DNA from 2 places in the Loktanella gaetbuli genome. Region 1 is predicted to be linked to the other one. Evidence: riboswitches for the same ligand, from Rfam matches in the RefSeq annotation. Region 1 holds a riboswitch; the other holds the start of a gene.
The links. A riboswitch is a leader RNA that binds a small molecule or an ion and turns the genes downstream of it on or off. The one in region 1 is predicted to bind thiamine pyrophosphate.
Positions count from the first base shown of each region.

Region 2: it holds a riboswitch for thiamine pyrophosphate, as region 1 does, so the genes downstream of both, thiB (thiamine ABC transporter substrate binding subunit) here and thiM (hydroxyethylthiazole kinase) in region 1, are expected to answer to the same signal.

Region 1 is NZ_JAJATZ010000004.1:23,538-27,341, forward strand. Features, by position in the region: gene thiD (bifunctional hydroxymethylpyrimidine kinase/phosphomethylpyrimidine kinase) at 1-158, opposite strand, end outside; gene thiE (thiamine phosphate synthase) at 155-805, opposite strand; gene thiM (hydroxyethylthiazole kinase) at 796-1,578, opposite strand; TPP riboswitch at 1,623-1,712, opposite strand; gene LGQ03_RS09495 (hypothetical protein) at 1,826-2,689, opposite strand; gene miaB (tRNA (N6-isopentenyl adenosine(37)-C2)-methylthiotransferase MiaB) at 2,809-3,804, shown strand, end outside.
Region 2 is NZ_JAJATZ010000003.1:67,228-71,031, forward strand. Features, by position in the region: gene LGQ03_RS06870 (ABC transporter permease family protein) at 1-910, opposite strand, end outside; gene thiB (thiamine ABC transporter substrate binding subunit) at 886-1,860, opposite strand; TPP riboswitch at 1,895-1,991, opposite strand; gene aroC (chorismate synthase) at 2,185-3,291, shown strand; gene LGQ03_RS06885 (serine hydrolase domain-containing protein) at 3,365-3,804, shown strand, end outside.

The DNA of each region.
Region 1 (3,804 bases):
GTTTCGACGCCGCTGACACCGCGTGTGTTCTGCGCGGTCAGCGCGGTCAGAGCGGCCATGCCATAGGTTCCGTTCGCCGCAAAGGTTTTCAGATCGGCCTGTATTCCCGCTCCACCCGACGGATCAGATCCTGCAATGCTCAGGACGTTGTGGATCATGTATTTTCTCCTGTGGTAGGGGTCATGGCGTGCATCAGTGTGCGGGCCGCAGTTTCCGGGTCAGGCTGGCCGCAAATGGCCGAAACGACGGCAATACCGTCGCAGCCTGCGGCCAGAACCGCCCCGGCGTGCGCGTGCTTCAGGCCGCCGATCGCCACGCAGGGCAGGTCGGTCAGACCTGCAAGTGTGGCTAGTCCGTCCAGACCAATACTGGGTTTGTGGTCGTCCTTGGTTGCCGTGGGAAACACCGTTCCAAGGCCGAGATAGTCGACGGCCGCCATGTCGGCTTTACGCACATCCTGCGGGGTTTCGCATGACAGGCCGATGATCGCATCTGTGCCCAGACGGGCCCGTGCCGTGGCGGCCTGCGCGTCACCCTGACCCAGATGCACACCGTCCACCCCGGCCGCGACAGCCGCATCCAGATCATCGTTGATGATCAGCGGCACACCCGAACCTGCAAGCGCGGATTTCACCGCGCGGGCTGCGTCGATGCGCGCGTGGGTGGAGGCCGACTTGTCACGCAGCTGCACGCAGGTGACGCCACCCCGCACCGCTGCCGTGACGGTTTCGATCAGCCCCATCCGCGCGCACAGCAGCGGATCAGTCACGAGATAGAGGCGCAATTGCGCGCGGATCAAAGCCATGTCAGCCGCGCCGCGTCCAGATCGGCAGGTTGCAGGGCATGCAACTGGTCCAGGAACCGTACTTGGAATTGACCCGGTCCCGGGCAGTCCGCACCTGCACGCGCGCCTGCCACGGCAAAATGGGACAGGGCAGCGACCGTCGCGTCAAAGGCGGGTGCAACCGCAGCATAGGCCCCGATGACGGCGGTCAGTGAACACCCCATCGCGGTCACCTTGGGCATCAGGTCGGACCCGCCATGCACCGTCACTTTGCGCGTGCCATCGGTGACGAAATCCACCGGGCCAGTGACGGCCACGACGCAGTTGCGCTGACTTGCCATGCGGATGGCAACATCCTGCGCCTGTGCCACATCATCACCACTGTCCGCACCCTTGCCCGACGCGGCCTGTCCTGAAAGCGCGATGATTTCTGACGCGTTGCCGCGGATGATGTCCGGCTTGTGCGCCAGCAGATCCTGGGTCGCATTGGCGCGGTAGGGGGTGATGAAATGCGCGACCGGGTCCAGAACCCAGGGCACGCCGTGCGATTTCGCAGCCGCGGCGGCCGCCAGCATGCCCGTGACCCATTGTGGCGACAGGGTGCCGATATTGATCGTCAATACCCCTGCGAGGGGCGTGAAATCAGCGACTTCTTCGGGGGCGTGCAGCATGGCAGGGGACGCACCCGCGGCCAGCGTCGCATTTGCGGCGATGTTCATTGCGACATAGTTGGTGATGCAATGCACCAGCGGCACGCGGTCCCGCATTGTCTGACAGGCAGCACTTGGTTTCATTCGGTCTCTCCGTCTGCGGACGGACAAAGAGACGGGCCGAACCCGATGGTTCGGTCACGACCTCCCTCCGCCAGCATTATCTGGTTCAGGTTCAAAGGGTGCATCTCAGCCTTGCGGCGCCCCTGGCGTGCCTAGACGGTCGCGCAGTTCGATCGGCATGTCAACGCGATGCCGCGCCGCGTTGCGGGGGCGCGTCAGAATATCGCTGATGGCTTTCGTGGATGCGTGGGTCGCGTCAGTCAGCCGGTCAGAACCATTGCCCCGGTTCCATCAATCCCAGTTCCAGCAGTTGCTGGGAATGCCATTTGAACGGGGCGGAGTTGTGCCAGCGAAAGGTCTGGATATGCGGGGCCGACCCCGGATTGCGGACCAATGCCTTGGCCGTGCGGAACGATACCACCGTGGCGGTCAGACTGTTGTGCCAGGGGCAGGCATAGGTATTGTATTCAGGTTCGTTCGTGGTGTGATCGTCCCGCAGGGACAAACCCTTTTTCGCCATGAACAGCGATGTGCGGTCGATCCGGCGGCGCGGCTTGGGCACGTGTTCCTCGAACCGCCAGCGCAGGCCGCCGTAGAAATCGTATTGGCGGTCGATGTCGTTGTTCCACGCATCCTGTCGCGCCAGCGCATAGTAACCGGATCGGTCCAGATGCGCATTGTCCATGCTGACGGCATCGGGGTGCGCGGTCAGATCGTCGGCGTAGATATCCACGACAAAGGTCAGGATCGTGTGGCGGCGTTCCTCCAGCGAAAAGGCGATCATCTCGCCGACGCTGCGTGTCTCGCAAAACGGGAAAAACAGGTATTCCGCGTTGTAGCAGTAGAAAATCCATTCCCCGTCCGCGATGCCGATCACCGCATTGACGATGGTTTCGAGCGCCCCCTTGGCGAGGACGTCCATGTGCACGCGTGTCACCTTGTCGGCCACATCCTCGGCCACCACGATATCGGGCATGCCGAATGCCACGACCTTGCGAAACCCACATTCAAGATGGTGGCGCAGCGTGCTGTCGACTTCGGTGTCGTCCTCCAGCAGGATCAGCGCGATCGGTCCCTTGCCAAGGCGGCCCTTGCTGGCGGTCAGAAAGGCGGACAGGCTGTCGTAAATCATGGCTGGCATCACGGTCTTTTGGGACTGGTCGCAGACTCGGTGAATTTGCACCGCATTGCAAGACACAGCAGCAGGCGTTAGGGATCGTGCGCCCCGACCCCTGCAAGCGAGTGAACCCGATGTCCGCGCCCCGCAAGCTCTTTGTGAAAACCTACGGCTGTCAGATGAACGTCTATGACAGCGAGCGCATGGCCGAACAGCTGGGCGGGCAGGGCTATGTGACGACCGACACCCCCGAAGATGCGGACATGATCCTGCTGAACACCTGCCACATCCGCGAAAAGGCGGCAGAAAAGGTATATTCCGAACTCGGCCGTCTGCGGCCGCTCAAGGATGCGAACCCGGATCTGAAAATCGGCGTGGCAGGCTGCGTGGCACAGGCCGAGGGCGAGGAGATCATGCGCCGCGCACCCGTCGTGGATCTGGTCGTCGGCCCGCAAAGCTATCATCGTCTGCCTGCGATGGACGATGCGGTCCGCAGCGGGCAGCGCGCGCTGGACACCGATTTTCCCGATGACGACAAATTCGACACGCTGAAATCGCGCGGCAAGGCGAAACGCGCGCCCTCTGCCTTTCTGACCGTTCAGGAAGGCTGCGACAAATTTTGCGCGTTCTGCGTGGTCCCATACACGCGCGGCGCAGAGGTCAGCCGCCCCGCGTCACGTGTCATTCAGGAGGCCCGCGAACTGGTCGATGCCGGTGTGGCCGAACTGACGCTGCTGGGGCAGAACGTGAATGCCTATCATGGTCATGACGGCGGTTTGGCGGGTCTGATCTGGGATCTGGCCGAAATCGACGGGCTGGAACGTATCCGTTTCACCACCAGCCATCCCAATGACATGGATGACGCGCTGATTGCCGCACACGGTGAGTGCGCCAAGCTGATGCCTTATCTGCACCTGCCGGTGCAGTCAGGGTCGGACCGGATCCTCAAGGCAATGAACCGCAAGCACACGGCCGAAAGTTATGTCCGCCTGATCGAACGCATCCGCGCGGCGCGCCCCGACATCCTGCTGTCCGGTGACTTCATCGTCGGTTTCCCCGGCGAGACCGAAGAGGATTTCGAGGCGACGATGGATCTGATCCGGACGGTGAATTACGGGCAGGCTTATTCG
Region 2 (3,804 bases), on a different contig from region 1:
TTAGTCCCGGCAGGCCGCGCAGCACGATCATCACCAACGGCGTCACCAGAAATAGCGTCACGGCCACCAGCCAGACCCAGTCCAGCGGACTGCGATCCCATCGGGCAACCGTGCGATCCAGCCCACCGCCCAGACCGTCCAGAGGCGTGATGCGCCAGGCAATTGCAGCCGCGACAGCGCAGAGCGCGAATTGCACGGCGGCTAGCAGCGCGGCACGCCCCAGATCGAAATCAAAGCGTATCGCCTGATAGATTGCCAGTTCCACGGTCGTGGCCCGCGGCCCGCCGCCAAGGATCAACGCCACCGCGAAGCTGGTCAAGCAGATCAGGAAAATCACCAGTGCGGCCCCCGGCAGGACGCGTTGCAGCATCGGCCATTCCAGCACGCGCCACATCGGCGCATTCAGTTGCGCCGCCAGCCGGAAACGCTCGGACGGGATGTCCAGCCAGCCCTGCAGGATCAGCCGGACGGCCAATGGCAGGTTGAAAAACACATGCGCAAGGATGACACCACCCGCACCATAGATACTGACAGGTGCAACACCGATCAGGCCAAGCGCGTCGTTCGCGAGACCCCCACGACCAAACACCGCAAGTAGCCCCAGCACGGCCACGATGACCGGCAGCAGGAACGGCGCGCCCAGCAACATGACCAGTGCCGACCGGCCCCTGAACTGACGCCGGGCCAGCGCGCGCGCCACGGGAATGGCCAGCAGCACCGACACCCCGGCCGATGCCATCGCCTGCCACAGGGTGAACCGGATTGCCGCCCAATCGGCCGCAGCAAGACCACTGCCGACCTGCGCGCGCGTCGCGACGGCCACCAGCGTCCCCAGCGTCAGCACAAGGACCAGCGCGACCGACAGGCGCGCTGGCAGGCTGCGCATCACTGCGACAGCGCGTTGCGCCATGTCTCCAACGCCGTATCCCGAATTGCGGCCGCGTCCTGCGACGACAACAGCAGCCCGGTTTCCGGCACGGTCAGCGTCTCGAATCCGTCCGGCAGCGCCACGTCAGTGGCCGGATACATCCAGTTTGTTGTCGGTATCACCTCTTGGAACGCGGGCGTGGCGATGAACGCCATGAACTGATCGGCCAGTGCTGACTGATCGGTGTTCGCGACCTTGGCCGCGACTTCGACCTGCAGATAGTTGCCACCGTCAAACGCCCAGGATGTTTTCGTGGCGTCCTCTTCTGCGATCAGGTGATAGGCAGGCGAGGTCGTATAGGACAGCACTGCGTCCGCCTCGCCTTCGAGGAACAGGTTGTAGGCCTCTGTCCAGCCCGGCGTGACGGTGACGATGTTGTCGGACAACCCTTCCCAGATCGCACCGGCCTGGTCGCCATGGACCGCCTGCACCCACATCAACAGGCCCAGTCCCGGCGTCGATGACCGCGGATCCTGGACAACGATGCTCAGGTCGCTGTCGGCCAGTTCCTGAAATGACGCGACCGACGGCGTGTCGGCCTGCGCCACAAACGCGAGGTAGCCCCAGTCAAAAGGCAGGAACGTGTCGTCGTCCCATGTGATCGGCAGTGCGAAATCTGCCGTCACACCATGCGGTGCGAACAGGCCGGTTGCTGCAGCGGCAGCGGTCAGGTTCGTATCGAGGCCCAAAACGACATCCGCATCCGTGCGCGCACCCTCCAGTTGCAGCCGGGCGAGCAGGGCCGCCCCGTCGCCCGCCCCCGTAAAGACCAGATCACAGCCGCACTCTGCCTCGAACGCCTTTTCGATGGCCGGGCCAGGGCCCCATTCGGATGTGAAACTGTCGTAAGTATAAACGTTCAGGGTCGGTGTCTGGGCCAAGGCAGGGCTTGCACAGATCAGGGCCGCGACGCTTGCAAAGGTGGTTTTCATGTCATCCTCCAAAACGACGGGCGGATTTGGGGACGACGTTATGCCGGACCTTCCCTCCGCCGGTCTTAACCGGTTCAGGTTCAACGGGTCCGCTTGCGCATCTCAGCCATATGGCCCCCCGAGGTACCCAACAGCTAGCGCCGCCTGCATCAAATGAAAAGGGGCCCGCCGCATCCCCGCGTCAGCACCGGGCGTTCTGACGCATGGATCACGGCATGGCTTGCACCGACACCGATTTGACGCAAAACACGGTGTCGTCGCTGCACCAGTTGGACACAGCCTGCGCCTTGGGCTATCGCGGCGATCAGAAACGGAGCGTTGCGCATGTCATTCAACACCTTTGGTCATCTCTTTCGGTTCACCACCTGGGGCGAAAGCCATGGTCCTGCATTGGGTGCGACGATTGATGGATGCCCGCCGGGCGTGCCGCTGGATGCCGCGATGATCCAGCAATGGCTGGACAAACGCCGCCCCGGCCAGAACCGCAACACTACCCAGCGGAACGAACCCGACGCCGTCGAAATCCTGTCCGGCGTCTACGAAGGGCAGACCACCGGCACGCCCATTCAGCTGATGATCCGAAACACGGACCAGCGGTCTAAGGATTACGGCGATATCCTGAACACATTCCGCCCGGGACATGCCGACATCACTTATCACCAGAAATACGGCCTGCGCGATCCGCGTGGCGGTGGACGGTCATCCGCCCGTGAAACAGCCGCGCGTGTGGCCGCAGGCGGCGTGGCACGCGCAGCCATCGGCGCGGCGGCACCAGGCGTGCAGGTCACAGGCTACATGGTGCAGATGGGCGAAAAGAAGATCGACCGCGACCGGTTCGACTGGGACCAGATCGCACAGAACGATTTCTGGTGTCCTGACGCGCAGGCCGCTGCCGAATGGCAAGACTACCTGACCTGGCTGCGCAAGGACGACCACAATTCCGTCGGCGCGATCATCGAGGTGGTTGCCCGCGGCGTGCCGGCGGGCATCGGTGCGCCGATCTATGCGAAACTCGACACCGACCTCGCCGCCGCAATGATGAGCATCAACGCCGTCAAAGGCGTCGAAATCGGCGAGGGCATGGCCGCAGCCGCGCTGACCGGCCGCACCAACGCCGACGAAATCTTTATGGGGAATGACGGCCAGCCGGTCTATTCATCGAACCATGCGGGCGGGATTCTGGGCGGTATCAGCACGGGTCAGGATGTCGTCGTGCGGTTTGCGGTCAAGCCTACGTCGTCCATCCTGTCGCCGCGCCAGTCGATCACCATGGATGGCCAGCCGACCGAGGTGGTGACAAAGGGTCGTCACGACCCCTGTGTGGGCATCCGCGCCGTCCCTGTCGGAGAAGCGATGATGGCCTGCGTGATTCTTGACCACATCCTGCTGGATCGCGGCCAGACGGGCGGCGTGCGCGGGCGGATCGGCTGACACCTCACGACCGTTTGTCTGGTGTTTTGTCGCGGTTGGCCTAGCTGTTTGCCAATCGCGCAAGGGGAACGCCATGACACTGACACGCCGCACTTTGATAGCCGGAGCCGCTGCCCTGACAGCCTTGCCACTGCGCGCGCAGACACAGCCTTGGCAGGCTGTGCTGGACCGCGCGGCCAGCTATGACCAGCTGCATGCCATGGCAATCCATCAGGAAGGCAGGCAGGTGCTGTCGCAGGCGTTTCGCGGCCCCGCCGTCGGGCGTATCGTGCCGATCAAGTCGGTGTCGAAGACCATCGTCGCGGCCCTGACCGGTGCAGCCCTTGATCGGGGCGAGATCGCGAGCCTGGACGCCACATTGGCTGACATCGCGCCGGGGCTGATCCCCACAGGTGCCGCCGACGGCGTGGGGCAGATCACGGTGGGCAACCTCGTGACCATGCAGGCGGGTCTGGAACGCACATCTGGCGGGAACTATGGCGGCTGGATCGCCAGTCGCGACTGGGTCGCGGA